Regions from separate parts of the Sphingomonas sp. NCPPB 2930 genome, predicted to be linked through region 2. Evidence: riboswitches for the same ligand, from Rfam matches in the RefSeq annotation. Region 2 holds a riboswitch; the other holds the start of a gene.
The links. A riboswitch is a leader RNA that binds a small molecule or an ion and turns the genes downstream of it on or off. The one in region 2 is predicted to bind thiamine pyrophosphate.
Positions count from the first base shown of each region.

Region 1: another riboswitch for thiamine pyrophosphate. It lies ahead of thiC (phosphomethylpyrimidine synthase ThiC); the one in region 2 lies ahead of ACFX59_RS05600 (TonB-dependent receptor).

Region 1 is NZ_JBHZQU010000015.1:21,067-28,818, forward strand. Features, by position in the region: gene ACFX59_RS15030 (5'-nucleotidase) at 1-632, shown strand, start outside; gene thiC (phosphomethylpyrimidine synthase ThiC) at 729-2,576, opposite strand; TPP riboswitch at 2,622-2,712, opposite strand; gene ACFX59_RS15040 (ferritin-like domain-containing protein) at 2,857-3,873, opposite strand; gene ACFX59_RS15045 (ferritin-like domain-containing protein) at 3,912-4,868, opposite strand; gene egtD (L-histidine N(alpha)-methyltransferase) at 5,069-6,046, opposite strand; gene egtB (ergothioneine biosynthesis protein EgtB) at 6,049-7,320, opposite strand; gene ACFX59_RS15060 (cob(I)yrinic acid a,c-diamide adenosyltransferase) at 7,361-7,752, opposite strand, start outside.
Region 2 is NZ_JBHZQU010000003.1:97,055-104,806, forward strand. Features, by position in the region: gene pnuC (nicotinamide riboside transporter PnuC) at 1-182, opposite strand, end outside; gene ACFX59_RS05595 (phosphotransferase enzyme family protein) at 182-1,291, opposite strand; gene ACFX59_RS05600 (TonB-dependent receptor) at 1,339-3,648, opposite strand; TPP riboswitch at 3,680-3,789, opposite strand; gene ACFX59_RS05605 (methyltransferase domain-containing protein) at 3,822-4,436, opposite strand; gene ACFX59_RS05610 (PIG-L deacetylase family protein) at 4,433-5,086, opposite strand; gene ACFX59_RS05615 (acyl-CoA dehydrogenase) at 5,083-6,093, opposite strand; gene ACFX59_RS05620 (glycosyltransferase) at 6,072-7,076, opposite strand; gene ACFX59_RS05625 (catalase) at 7,298-7,752, shown strand, end outside.

The DNA.
Region 1 (7,752 bases), on a different contig from region 2:
ACTTCTTTTTATCAGGAACGAGCCCCTATCCGTACATGAAAGCCGTCAACGCTTGTCTGTATCTGAGCACGGATAAGGATGAGGTGAAAACGGCTGTCGCAGAAGGGCATCCGGCCGGGTACGTGCTGCCCTGTGCGGCCGTTGATGACGAGTTGGATACGCAGTTGAGAATTGCGTTCGACTTTGACGGCATCTTGGTCGACGATGAAGCCGAACAACAGTATGCAAAGGGTGGACTCGACCTATTTCGCCACCACGAGATCGAGCATAGCGCACGTCCGCTAAAGGACGGTCCCCTAATGCCTCTGCTGCAAAAGATTTCTATTGTACAACAAATTGAGCGAGACAATCCTCAGCAGATTAACGATAGAGACAAGGCGGTACGAGTCGCTATCGTCACGGCCCGCAATGCGCCGGCACATGAGAGAATGATGACGACACTCGCGCATCACGGCATCGAGGTTGACGAACTATTCTTAACCGGTGGCATTGAGAAAAAGAATATTCTCGATGTCTTGCGCCCCCAAATTTTCTTTGACGACCAGCTTGGCCACCTTGAGCCAGCCTCCGGAAGCACGCCGTGTGTGCACATTCCGTTTGGCGTAAGAAATACGTCTCCATTGCCTATCTAGTTATGGATGCACCATCCCACGGCCTTCGACTTCGCTCAGGCTGAACGGAGGCTGGGAATTGGGGCCGCATCCTCGTCGGGTGCGGCCCCTTTTTCGTCACTCCGCCGGAAGGTAAACCTCCCCGCCCTTCTCGCGGAATTTCTCGCTCATTTGCTGCATCCCCGCCTCGGCGTCCTCCGCCGCGACGAAGGTTTCGACCGGGGCATTCTGCTTCGCCGCGAATTCGCGCACTTCCTGCGTGATCTTCATCGAGCAGAATTTCGGGCCGCACATCGAACAGAAATGCGCGGTCTTGGCGCCCTCCGCCGGGAGCGTCTGGTCGTGGTAGGATTCCGCCGTGTCGGGGTCGAGCGACAGGTTGAACTGATCGCGCCAGCGGAACTCGAAGCGGGCGCGGCTCAGCGCGTCGTCGCGCATCTTGGCGGCCGGGTGCCCCTTGGCCAGATCGGCGGCATGGGCGGCCAGCTTGTAGGTCACCACCCCGACCTTCACGTCGTCGCGGTCGGGCAGGCCCAGATGCTCCTTGGGCGTGACGTAGCAGAGCATCGCCGTGCCGTACCAGCCGATCATCGCCGCGCCGATACCGCTGGTGATATGGTCGTAACCCGGCGCGATGTCGGTCGTCAGCGGCCCGAGGGTATAGAAGGGCGCCTCGCCGCACGCCTCCAGCTGCTTGTCCATATTCTGCTTGATCTTGTGCATCGGCACATGGCCGGGGCCCTCGATCATGACCTGCACGTCCTGTTCCCAGGCGCGCTTGGTCAGTTCGCCCAGCGTGTAGAGCTCGGCGAACTGCGCCTCGTCATTGGCGTCGGCGATCGCGCCGGGGCGCAGGCCGTCGCCCAGCGAATAGGCGATGTCATAGGCCTTCATGATCTCGGTGATCTCGTCGAAGCGTTCGTAGAGGAACGACTCCTTGTGATGCGCCAGGCACCACTTCGCCATGATCGAGCCGCCGCGCGACACGATGCCGGTGACGCGCTTGGCGGTCAGCGGGATATAGGGCAGGCGCACGCCCGCATGGATGGTGAAATAGTCGACGCCCTGCTCGGCCTGTTCGATCAGCGTGTCGCGGAAGATTTCCCAGGTCAGCTCCTCGGCGATGCCGCCGACCTTTTCCAGCGCCTGATAGATGGGGACGGTGCCGATCGGCACGGGCGAGTTGCGGATGATCCATTCGCGCGTGTCGTGGATGTTGCGCCCCGTCGACAGGTCCATGACCGTGTCCGCGCCCCAGCGGATCGACCAGACCAGCTTGTCGACCTCGGACGCGACATTGGAGGCGACCGCCGAATTGCCGATATTGGCGTTGATCTTGACCAGGAAGTTGCGGCCGATCGCCATCGGTTCGGATTCGGGGTGGTTGATGTTGTTGGGGATGATCGCCCGGCCGCGCGCCACTTCGTCGCGGACGAATTCGGGGGTCACGTAATCGGGGATGGCAGCGCCGAAGCTCTCGCCGTCGCGGACATATTCGCGCAGCATCTCGCGGCCCAGATTCTCGCGGGTCGCGACATATTCCATCTCGGGCGTGATGATGCCTTTGCGGGCATAGTGCATCTGGCTGACGTTCATGCCGGGCTTGGCGCGCAAGGGGCGGTTCAGCCCGGTGCGCGGGAATTGCGGCACGCCTCCCGACCGGTCGGGGCCGAGCTGGCCATTGTCCTCGGGGCGGATTTCGCGACCGTCATAGGCCTCGACATCGCCGCGCGCCTCGATCCAGTCGCGGCGGATCTGCGGCAGGCCCGCCATGATGTCGATGCGGGCGTTCGGATCGGTATAGGGGCCGCTGGTGTCATAGACACGCAAGGGCGGCTCGCCCGAAGACGGGTCGAGATGGATTTCGCGCATCGCGACGCCCAGGGGCCCGACATGAATCTTCTTCGACCCACGAATGGGGCCAGTGGTGACGCCAATTTCAGCCTTTGCGGGGATATCTGCCATAGTCCACTCCATGCGGAGGAAACGGACCATGAGAGACGGGGCCGCTCCCTCCCTACGCCGGTGTCAGCCGGATCAGGTTCAGCGGGTCGGGGGCTCCTGCCCCCCTCTCAAGCGCAGGTCAGCGCTCCCCCGGGGATGGACCCTGCATAAGCGCAAATCGCGCCAAGCAGAAGGGCTTTCCGCCGAAATGCCCCGCGCGGCCGGGCGACACATGAAAAGCCCCGGTCGGCCAGGGGCTGGCGGCCGACCGGGGCAATCACCCCTTGCGGGACAGAATGCGTCAGCCGCTGGCCGCGCTGGTCCGTACATTGCCGTTCAGGCCGCTCGGGAAGAAGCCGCCGCCGGTCACCGCCGCCTTGTTGAGATAGACGACGTTCAGCACCTGGCCCGGCGTGCGGGCAAAGGCGATCGCGTTGGAATCGGCGGGCACGATATTCGCCGACGTAACGCCATTGGCGGTGACGGTGATGCCCTGATCGAGGTCGGTCGAGCCGTCCAGGCTGTCACGCGCGTCCGAAATCTGGTTCGCCGCGGTGATCAGCGTTCCGTTGCTCAGACCCTTGCGATAGATGACCGAGCGGACCAGACCCGCATGATAGGCCTCGGCCGCGTGGATGCCCGCCGCCGCCTCGACAAAGGTCTTGTTGGAGAGCAGCGTGACCCCGCCCATATAGGCGGTGACACCGACATCCTCGAAGATATAGGCGGCGAGCAGGAAATTCTCGTCCGAGGCATAGGGGTCGAAGGTTCCGGTCGATCCGATCACCCCGGCCGCGCGCGCCGCCGCCGTGAAGGCGCCATTGGCATCGCCCGACAGGTTGATGGCAGGCTGCGCCACCGCGCTGGAGCCCAGGGCGTTGCGCAGGAAGGTGACGTGCGCGATCTCGTCATAGGCGATCTCGCGGGCATATTGCGCCACCAACGGATCCTGGAACGCGACCTGGCGCGGCTGTCCGCTGGTGCTGGTCGCGACCGAGCCTTGCGTCCCCGTCCCGGCCTGAAGCGAGGAGGACAGGCCCGCGCCGAACGCGGCATAGCTGTAGAATTGCGCTTCCAGATATTCCAGCTGAAGCGCGAAGTTCAGGACATCGGCATCGGTGACGGTACCCGCCGTCGCGGTCGGGGTGGGCGTCGGCAGGACGATGACGTCGTTATCGTCGCTGCCGCAGGCGCCCAGCATGGCCAGCCCACCCACCGCACCGGCCCCGGCGGCCATACGCATGAAACGGCGACGATCGGACCGGCGCTTGGCCGAAGCCTCTTCGATCACATCGAGAATGAAGCGTTCTTCGCTCATGATGAAAAATCCTCTCGGAACGAGGAAAAAGGGGGAGATCAGTTGGCCGCGCTCGCGCGCAGGGTGCCGTTGACGCCGGCGGGGAAGAACCCGCCCAGCGTGGCCGACGCCTTGTTGAGATAGACGATGTTCAGCACCTGCTGCGGCGTGCGGCTGAACGCGATCCCGTTGGAATCGAGCGGCACGATGTTGGACACCTGCTGTCCGCCGACCGTGGTCGCGGCAATGCCCTGATCCAGGTCGGTGGTCCCGTCCAGGCTGTCGCGCGCGTCCGAGATCTTGCCCGCCGCGGTAATCAGCGCCGGGGTCTGAATACCCTTGGCATAGAGCGTCGTGCGGACGATCGCGGCATGATAGGCCTCGACCGCCAGGATTCCGGCAGCCGCCTGGAGAAAGGTCTTGTTGCTGATCAGCGGTGAGGCCCCCTTATAGGCGGTCACGCCGACATCCTCGAAGATATAGGCGCCGAGCAGGAAATTCTCGTCCGAGGCGTAAGGGTCGAAGGTCGCGTTGGAGTCGATCACGCCCGACGCGCGCGCCGCCGCGGTGAACGCGCCGTTCGCGTCGCCCGAGATGTTGATCGCGGGCTGCGCCACCGCCGAACTGCCGAGCGCGGTGCGCAGGAACGCAACATGCGCGGCTTCGTCGGCCGCGATCTCGCGGGCATATTGCTCGACGATCGGGTCGGTGAACGTCACCTTCTTGCCGCCGGTGACCGCGCCCTGCGTGCCCGTGCCGGTCAACTGGCTGGAGGCGAGGCCGGTGCCGTTGGCGGCAAAGGCATAGAATTGCGCTTCAAGATATTCGAGGTTCAACGCAAAATTCAGGATATCCGCGTCGGTGATCGTCGACTGGGCCCCCGCCTTGCTGGTCAGGGTAAAGGCCGCGACGCCGGCGGCGGCGGCGCCCATCGCCGTCTTGAAGAACTCGCGTCGTTGATCGCGGCGCTGGGCCCGTGCGTCGAATGCGTCGAGCAGGTGTGCGCTTTCGGTCATCATGCTCCTCCCGGTATGGAACCCCCGCAAGTCTATCTGTCGGCTCTTTGCCAGCAGATAGACTTGCAAGAGGGTCAAGCGGGAAGACTTTTCAGGGTAAAGCCCAACGCCCGACCGAAAAGCGAAACGTTACGTCCGCAGGAAAAGACGCAACTCTTTTCACCTGTCCGGTTAGACCGCGACTCGATACGACGAAACGTTCAGGGAGCAAGACGAATCGATTGCGCCTCGGCCAGATAGACCGCGAACATGTCGTCCGGATCGCTCCATTGCGCGACCGGGGTCCAGCCGCCCGCGCGCAGCAGGATCTTGGCATCGCGGGGGCCGTATTTGTGGCTGTTCTCGGTGTGGATCGTCTCGCCCGCGGCCATGGCGAAGGGGCGGCCCTCGATGGTGAAGGCGACGTCGCGGGTCGCGGCCAGGTGCATCTCGATTCGCGAGCGATCGTCGTTCCACACCGCGCGGTGGCGGAACGCCTCGACCGGGATGGTGCCGTCCAGCTCGCGGTTGATCCGGTCGAGCAGGTTGCGGTTGAACGCCGCCGTCACGCCCTGCGCATCGTCATAGGCGGGGACCAGGATCTCGCTGGACTTGGCGCGGTCCATCCCGATCAGCAGCATCGCCCCCTCGCCCAACGAACCGCGCATCGCGCGCAGCAGGTCGGTCGCCATGGCGGGCGTCATGTTGCCGATCGTCGAGCCGGGGAAGAAGCCCAGCTTCGGCGCCTCCGCCACCATCGCGGGCAGCGCCAGCGGGTGCATGAAATCCCCCTCCAGCGGATGGATGGGCAGGTCGGGAAAGGCCTGTTGCAGATTGCGCGCGGATTCGCGCAGGAAGTCGCCCGAAATGTCGATCGGCACATAGGCCGACGGCTCGACGCAGCGCAGCAGCACCGGCGTCTTGGTCGAGGAGCCCGATCCGAACTCGACCACCGCGCGCCCCTTGCCGACATGCGCGACGAGGTCGGGGCAGATGGTCTTCAGGATCGCGGTCTCGGCGCGGGTGGGATAATATTCGGGCAGGTCGGTGATCGCCTCGAACAGCTCGGACCCCTTGCGGTCATAGAACCAGCGCGCGGGGATGGCGCGGGGGCGGCGCTCCAGTCCGGCGAGGACATCGGCACGGAAGGCGGGATCGGTCAGCGACATCTGACCATCCTCGATCTCGGGCTTCAGCATGATTACAGGTCCTTTGCCAGACGGACGCCGGTGAACTGCCAGCGCTGATGGGGGTAGAAGAAGTTGCGATAGGATGCGCGGGCATGGCCGCGCGGCGTCGCGCAGCTGCCGCCGCGCAGGACGAACTGCCCGTTCATGAACTTGCCATTATATTCGCCGACCGCCCCCTCGACGGCGCGGAAGCCGGGATAGGGACGATAGGCGCTGCCGGTCCATTCCCAGACATCGCCGAAAAAGGCAGGGCCATGGGTCGCAGGACGCGGCTCGGACGCGCCGCCCGTCTCCATCTGGTTGCCCCCCGCCGGATCATGCGCGGCGGCGGCGGCTTCCCACTCCATTTCGGTCGGCAGGCGCGCGCCCGCCCAGCTGGCAAAGGCATCCGCCTCGTAGAAGCTGACATGCGTCACCGGGGCGGCGGGATCGACCGCGCGGCGGCCGTCCAGCCCGAAACGGGTCCAGCCGCCGTCGCGCTCTTCCCAATAGAGCGGCGCGGCGATCCCCTCTCCCTTCACCCAGGCCCAGCCATCCGACAGCCAGAGCCGGGGATCGCGATAGCCACCATCGGCGATGAACTGCATCCATTCGGCATTGGTGACCGTGCGATCGGCGATGGCATGAGGATGGAGCAGGGCCTCATGGCGCGGCCCTTCGCAGTCGAAGGCGAAGCCCTGTCCGTCATGGCCGATCCGGACCACGCCCGCCTGCCCCTCGATCCAGCCGATCGGGCCGGGCATCGCGACGGGGGCCTTGGGCTCGGGCGGGTAGAGCGCGGGCTCCAGCGGGTTTTCGGAGAAGAGGTGCAGGATGTCGGTGACGAACAGCTCCTGATGTTGCTCCTCGTGATGGCATCCCAGCGCGACCAGCTCGCGCGCCGCGTCGGGCAGATCGGGCAGCGCCGCCAGCAGCGCGGCATCGACATGCGCGCGGTACGCCCGCACCTCGTCCAGCGTCGGGCGGGTGATCATCCCGCGACGATGGCGCGCATGGCGTTTGCCTTCCGCCTCGTAATAGCTGTTGAACAGGAAGGGAAAGCGGGGATCGTGCAGCCGATAGTCCGGCACATGGTCGCGCAGCACGAACGTCTCGAAGAACCAGGTCGTGTGCGCCATGTGCCACTTGGCGGGCGAGGCGTCGGGCATCGACTGGACGGTGGCGTCGGCGTCGGACAACGGCTCGGCCAGCGACAGGGTCAGCGCGCGGACGGCGCGATAGCGGGATGCCAGTTCGTCGGCAGGCGTCGGCGCCGTCGCGGACGACGGTACGAGGGTCGGCATTCGGCTGCTCCCCGGATTGCGGGGAACAGCGACCGGCCCGTTACCGTCTCGCCCGCACCCCTCCTGGAACCCAAAGAACGTCCGATGCGCCGTTTTTGTTCACCACCCGTGCCGCGACGAACAGCCAGTCCGACAGGCGGTTGAGATAGGCGAGCGCGGACGGATTGGTCGCCTCATGCTCCGAAAGCGCGACGCCCGCCCGCTCGGCCCGCCGCGTGATCGCGCGCGCCAGATGCAGATGCGCCGCCGCCGGCGTGCCGCCGGGCAGGATGAAGCTGGTCAGCGGTGCCAGCGCCGCGTTCATCGCGTCGATCTCGTCCTCCAGCCGCACGACCTGTTCGGGCAGGATGCGCAGCGCCCCCTCGACATGGTCGGGCGTGGCGAGATCGGCACCCAGGTCGAACAGGTCGTTCTGGATTCGCGTCAGCTGCT
Region 2 (7,752 bases):
AGGATGCCCACCCCGAACACCGCCTGCAACGCCATGTCGGCATAGAGCCGCACGTCGAGGAACAGCTTGAAATACAGCACGCAGGCAAGGAGGTTGAGCGGCCAGCAGAACAGGCTTCGCCGCGCGGTCAGCCAGATCGCCAGGAAACTGATGACCACCGCCGCCATCTCGAGCGTCGACATCACAATTTCCGCCCCGCCCGAAGCTCTGCAAGGAAATTGCGCCCCGCCGCCGATCCGAACCAGTCGGCATGACCCAGCAGATACCCCTCCCAGGCCAGCATGGCGGCGTCTTGGTCGCCCACGACCCCGGCGAAATAATCGATCTCCGACAGGGCGAACTCGACATGGACCAGCGGCAACATTGCGATGATGCTTTCCATCATGGCGGGGTCGATGGGGGACATCGCCTCATAGCCCGCGATCAGCGCCAGTGCCGATGCGGGGTCGGCGATCGCGTCATCGTGCCCCTCCCCCAGTTCCAGCCACGCAAAGGCGGTGCGTTCGATCGCGATCGCCAGATCGTGCGCGGCACAGCTGCGATCGGCCAGCCCAAAGTCGAACACGGTCCGGACCGTATCGTCCGCCGCCCATAACAGGTTGGAGGGATGCCAGTCATTATGGGTCCACAGGGGCGGCTGGCCTGCGATATGCCGGGCCAGCCCCTCGCCCCACGCGGCGAACAGCGACGACAGGCGGCGGCGCCAGGCATGCCCAGCGAGAAACGCGGCCAGGGCCGGACGCGCGGCGACATAGGCTTCGGCCGCCGCCATCGGATCGGTCGCCGACAGGATGCCGAAGCTGGCGACCAGGGGCTGGACAGCACGCGGCGGCGCATCATAGCCGAGCGACGCGCGGTGCAGCCGCGCCAGCGAAACCCCGGCGGCATGGGCGTGCGCGAGCGACCGGAACGGCGTCCAGGACAGCCGGTCGCGATACAGATCCTCGCCCGGCGCCTGGCGATGGACCTCATAGGTCGCCTCGCCCAGCGCGACCGCGCTTTCCCCCTGCCCCGTGCGCCATATCTCAGGCACCGGCGCGCCCGCAGCAGCGAGATGCGCGATGAAGCGATGCTCCTCCACCAGTCCGGCGGCCGTCCGCACCCGGCGATCATGCCGCTTGACGAGCAGCATGCCCTCCGTCGTGTCGATCAGCGTCGCGGCGGAAAAGGGACGCGGCGAGTGCCAGCGAAGCGCCTCGATCCGGGCGGCCTGCGGATAATGCGCCAGCACGGCCGCCGCTTCCTCGGGCGTGATCGCGGGCCAGGTGGGTGCCTCCATCGCCAGCCCCATGCCATGGACGCGGTGACCGGCGCCCGCCTCGTCCGCTATGGTCACGATCAGAACCCGCGCGAAATCGTCGCGACGACCGCCGATCCGCCGCCGATATAATAGGACGGCGCATTGCCCTTGATGATCGTGCCGCCGCGCCCGACGACATCGCGCGCGTTGGTCGTGACGGACTGAACCCCCGCCAGCACATGCGGATCGGTGACGTTGATCGCATTGACCCGCAGGTCGGTCCGCTTGCCGTCAAGCCAATCGGCCAGATGGACGCCGATCGCCAGGTCGAGCGTGGCATATCCCCGGATGCTCTCGTCGTTCATGAACGTCGCATATTGGCGACCGACATATTTGCCCGCGATGCTGCCGAACAGATGCCCATCGTCATAGGTGCCACCGGCGCCGAACTGGAGCGTCGGGCTGGATACCGCCCGCTTGCCCCGCGTCGGCAGATAGTCTCCGCCGACCGGCAGATCGTCATCGATCCGCGCGCGCAGATATTCGCCCGAAACATAGACGCTGACGCCCCTCGCGGGCCGGTAATCGATCTCGGCATCGACGCCATAGGAGGTCTGTCCGCCCGCGTTCAGCGTCGAATTGACCAGCGCCCCACCATTGTCGACCACGGTCGCCAGCTGGCGGTTGCGGAACTTGTAGTGGAAGCCGGTCACCGAGGCGGAAAGGCTGGGCCCGATATAGCGATAGCCGAGCTCCTGCGACACCGAATATTCGTTCTTCAACGCGTCCGTGCCGCGCGTCGAGACCACGCCGCCGTCATAGCTGTCGTACAGCGTGAATTCGTTGGGCGTCCGGAAATTGGTCGTGACGTTGGCAAAGGCCTGCTGGCGATCGTCGAGATCATAATGGACGGCGGCGCGCGGCAGGGCGGCGAAGCTGTCGCTGCGCACGCGCGTCTGCGGTCCGGGCAGGTAATTGCGGCCGTTGCGGAGCAGGTTGACGCCCTTGAAGCCGATATCGACCGTCAGCCTGGGGCTCAGCGCGATGCTGTCGGCCACGAAGACGCTCTTCGTTACGGTCACGGTGCGCTGGTTCTCATAGGCGAGCAGGCGCCCATCGGCGGTGCGGATCGCCTTGCTGCGATAGCCCCAGCGGTCGGTCGGGCGTCCGTCGGTGCCGACGGCGGTATAGGTCTGGGTGACGCGGTCGGTGCCATAGTCGAACCACAGGCCCGCGGTCAGCCGGTGGATGCCCGCGCGCAGCGTCAGGCTGGCGACCTGGCCGGTCCGCATCTGATCGCCCGTATAATTGCCCAGCACCGTCGCGACCCCATTCACCGCGCCGGGCAGCGCGATCGGCTGCGCCAGTTGTTCGCTCCCCAGGTAATTGCCGGTGGTCGCAAGCTGGGTGCCATAGGGCGAATTGCCATAGCCGAACTGGAGATAGGTCGTGGCGTCCAGCGTCAGCCGGTCGCCCAGGACCAGATGCACGGGGGCCGAGGCATAGAGGTTGCGGAAGGGCGCGCGGTACAGTTCCCAATAATTGGTATTCCCCGGCGTATATTGCGCGTCATAGTTGAAACCGCGTCCCCGCGCGCGCCAATCGGCCAGGGTGGGGCTGGCATAGCTGGAGGAATTGGCGTCATTGTACGATAGGGCGAGGCTGGCACGGTTCCCGTTTCCCCATTCGCCCAGCAGCTTGGCATCGACATGCTGGCGCAGGTCATAGCCCGCGCCCCGCCAATTGTCCGCGCGGGTGTTGGAATAGGACAGGAACGCCTTCAGCCCGGTATTTCCGATCGTCCCCGTATCGACCCGGACAAAGGCCCGGTGCATGTTGTACGACCCCAGCGACAGATCGGCGAGCATTCCGCGCGCCGCCTTGGGATCGTCGAGTGACAGCGACAACAGACCGCCCGCGCCGCCGACGGTCGGCGAGGCGAGATCGACCGCCCCCTGGGCCAGCCGGATCGCACGCACATTCTCCGCATCGGCGAATTGCGACGGATAGGCGTAATAATAGCCGATGTCGTTCTGCGGCGCGCCCTCCATCAGCACGCCGATCTCATCCTGCCCCAGACCGCGCAGCGTCAGGCTCGAACTGGTCGACAGGCCATAGGGATCGCTGGATGCGACATTGGCGCCGGGCAGCAGGCTCACCAGCTGGAAGGCGTTCAGCGTCGGGGCCTGCTTGACGATGAAGTCCGAGGAGATCTCGCTGACCGCCTTGGGTTCGGTCTGGTCGGGCAGCAGCCCCTCGGGATCGCGGTGGCCGATCACGCGAATATCGGCAGGCGCGTCGGCCGCCCGCTGCGCCGAGGCCGCGCCGGGCAGCGCCAGCCACGCGGCGGACAGCAGCAGGGCACCATATCGGATCGTCTTGCGATCGCGCGAAATCTGAACAGCCATCGTCTCTCGTCCACTTCACACGGAAGGACGACGAAGGAACCGCCACCCTCCCTACGCCGGTATCAGCCGGATCAGGTTCGGCGGGTCATGGGCTGCTGCCCATCTCTCGACCGCGCATCAGCGGTTCCCCGGGGATGGCGTCGTCTAGGCGCTTACGGCCCGTAAGCAAATGATTATCGATGGCGGAAGGAAAGACCCGTCCGGTGCCCTGCGTCGCCCCGCCGCGCGACGAGGACATGCCAGCGCGCCCGGCGGCGCATGGTCTCGACCTGCCAGGTCATGCCGGTCATCAGCAGGAAGCGTTCCTGGATATCGGCGGCGTGCTGCGCGAAGTCGTAATAGTCGATGCGATGATGCGCCAGGACCAGCCGCCCGCCGGGGCGCAAGGCCGCCGCGACGCCACGCGCGACATGCCGCATCGCGATGGGCGAAAGATAATAGAGTAGCTCGGCGATGACGATCGCATCATAGTCCCGTCGCGGAAACCGCGCGGGCAAGACCAGCGATATCGCCCGTGCTCGCGGCGAGGCAGCGATCGCCAGCGCCGTCAGGCGGGTGCCCTCGACCGTCCCCTCGGTCGCGTCGAGCCGAAGCGCGCGGCGCGCGATGGCGCGGCTGTTCGATCCATTGCCGCTGCCCAGTTCCAGGACCCTGCCCGATGGCCCCTGGCCCAGCGCATGCAGGATCGCCCGGCGCTTCACCGCCTCGTCCCGGTTGGAGAAGGTCCGCCAGGGATCGTCGTCCGCCGCGAACTTCTCGGCGAAGCCATTGAGGTCGATCGCCTTCATCGCCTCACCGGAAGGAAACGCTCGACCGGGTGGGAAAAGGCCGTGAGTTCATGGCGTGCGATCGAAAAGCCCCGAGGATCGTCGGTGATCGCGCCTAGCTGGGTCCGATGCACCCGGATCAGCGCGCGCTTCGCCGCCGCGCCGCCGGGGATCGAGACGGTCCGGCTCCGCGCCGCCATCCGCCTTTGCGGCGGCCAGACCTGATAGGTCAGACGCCGCCTGCCGAAGCGAAAATGGCCAAGCGCGGTCGCGACCGCCCGGTGATCGGGATGGGCATCCGTGGCGGCGGGCCCGACCAGCAGGTCCAAGCCCCGATGCTTCCGGAGCGCCCGGTGCAGCCGCTCGCGACAAGGATCGCCCTCCGCCATCAGCCCGCCATCGGGTAGCCCGAGGAACGTCACCCGGTCGCTCCGGACGCCCAGACGGCGCAGCGCATGGCGGCTTTCCCGCTCGCGCGCGGCGATCAGACGCGCGGCGGGCCATGTCCGGCTGCCAGGATGCGAGGCGGCGCCGTCGCTGACCACGATGACCCAAACCCCGCTCCCCCGCCTCCGCAGCGCCTGGATCAGCCCCGCCGCCCCGATGATCTCGTCATCGGGATGCGGCGCGACGATGACCGCCCGGCGGACGCCGTTGAGGTCCAGCCTCATAGCGACAGCTCCAGCAAGCCCTGCGCCACCGCCTGCCCGACCCGGAGGCGTTGCGCGTCGGGCATGGGCTGGCGCAGATAGACCGCCAGATCGGCCAGCATCGCGGAGAGCGGATGGGTGAGGAACTGCCCCGCCAGCCCCACCGCCTCCCGAGCGATCACGATCGCCTGCTCGGCCGCGTCGGCCACCGCCATGCGCGCAGCCGCGACCCGCGCCAGCCGCGCCTCTTCGACCTCCTCCCCGAACCAGCATCGCGCCGTGCGCCGCACGATGGCCGCCGCCAGTTCCGCCAGCGCGAACAACCGCGCGAGCCGCGCCGACTGGAACGGGTCGTCGGCGCGTCCCGCCTCGACCAGATGGCGGCGGGTCAGGTCGCACAGCCCGGCCACGCCCCCGGCATGGACCGCCACGAACCGCAGCGCCCCGCCGCTGAAAAAAGGCTCGCGCGCATAGAGGTTCGGCGCGCCGATCCGGTCGTCCTGCGCGATGACGCCGTCCCGCCAGCGGACCAGATGCGTTTCGGACCGCTGCATGCCCGTCACCCGCCACCAGTCGCGATCGATCACCGGCGCGACCCTCGCCAGATCGAGCAGCAGCAGTTGCACCCCCTCGATCGTGTCCGCCGTGACCAGCGCGTGGCTCAGCACCCCGGCGCCCGAGGCATGGCTCTTGCCCCCGGTCAACCGCTCGCCGTCCAGCCGCAGGGGCTCGCCCGCCAGTCCGGCGTTCCAGACGCCCAATGTCGCCCCATGCGCCAGCATCCCGCTCAGCCGTTCCACCTGCGCCGCCGATCCGTATCGGCGCACGATCTGCACCGCATCGACATGCCCCTCGACCAACCGCCCGAGCGGCAGATCGCGCCGGCCGATGTCATACAGCCGGGCCAGCAGCGCGACATGGTCCTCGACAATCCGGGGATCGCCGGGGGGATGCTCGGCCCAGCCCATGACGGCAATCGCGCTTCGCAGTTCGTCGGCCATGGCGGTCATGCCGCGATCTCGCACCATCGGCTCTCCAGTTCGGTCAGAAGGTCTTCGGCATCCGGCAGCGACACCTGGCCGGAATGAACGGCCGGTGCCGGGACGATCCGCATCGCGAACGCCTCCGCATTGGGGCAATCGCGCGCGACGCCCAGAACATGGTCCGCCGAAAGGCCCAGCCGCTCGCCGAGCGCGATACGCCGGTCGACCCGGTCGATCATGGCGAAGCTCTGCCGCGCGGCCGCCTGCGCGCGCCATTGCCAGGCCGCACCGCGTGGATCGGCCATGCGCGGCGGCTCGCCCTGATCCAGCGCCAGCAATTGGCCCGCGAGCCCGCCGCCGATACGCCCCTGTCGGCGGGACGAGGTCTCCACGATCATCGCCGCATCCCGACGGACGCGCAGCCCGGCGCGCGCGGCATCGTCGAGCAGGCGGGCGTCCTCCCCCGACGGGATCGGCAGGAACCCGCCCAGCGCGCGATAGGCGGAGGCGCGTATCGCGATATTGGCCCCGCCGCCGAAGTGATGCGTGTCCCGCGCCTCCCACGGCACCGGGTCGATGGCCCGGCGATATCGGTGCAATCGGTCATAATAATGCTCGATGCGGCTTTGCTGCGGATCGGATGCGGCATCGACCCGCTGGATCCGCCCGGCGACGACCTCCGCCTGGCTCAGCCCCCGACGACCCGCCGCGATCCAGTCGTGCTGCGGCGTGCTGTCGGCATCCGTTGTGAAGAGCAGGCCCTCGCGCCCCGCCAGGACGGACAGCCCCATCGCCAGCGCCGCGCGCCGGGCGGCCCCGGCATTGGGCACAGCATCGCGCCCGCCCCTGGCGACATGCAGCCGAAACGGCAGGGTCGGGCCGAGACGATCGACCAGCGCGATGCTGCCATCCCGGCAGTCGTCCAGATACAGGCATGCCTCCAGCTTCCCCCCATCGACGCGCAGCGCGGCAAGCGCGGCGAACAGCGCGGGCAGCATTGCCTCTTCATTTCGGGCGGGGATGCACATCACCACGGGCGCGTCGTCGAACAGAAGCCTTCTCCCTCCCGCCGCCGAAACCCACCGAAGCCCCGCACGGCCGGGAACGGAGGGCTGATCCCGATCACTAGCATGGGTTTACCCCAAGGCGGCAGGAATCACCTTAATGAATATCAAGCATTTATTTGGAGGGCGATTGGCCGATCCGCGCGTTGGACGGGCACGTTCCCTCAACGATGAAAGACACCATCATGGCCAGTTCGAAGAGCAAGCAGGGCAGCGGCAAGGCCAAGGGCGTATCGCCCGCCCAAGCGCCCTCCCTTCCCGCCGGGGCGGATATGCCGAGCCATTATGCCGAGCCCCAGGGCCATGGCGGAGAGACGCATCAGGCCACCGACGACACGGCCCGGACGCTGACCACGCAGCAGGGCGTTCCCGTCGCCGACAACCAGAACAGCCTGCGCGCCGGGGAGCGCGGGCCGACGCTGCTCGAAGACTTCATCCTGCGCGAGAAGATCTTCCACTTCGACCATGAACGCATTCCCGAGCGGGTGGTCCATGCCCGTGGATATGGCGCGCACGGCGTCTTCGAGCTGACCGATAGCCTGGCCGAATATACCCGCGCCGACATACTAAGCGAGGTGGGCCAGCAGACCGAAGTCTTCGTCCGCTTCTCGACCGTCGCGGGCAACAAGGGCTCGATGGA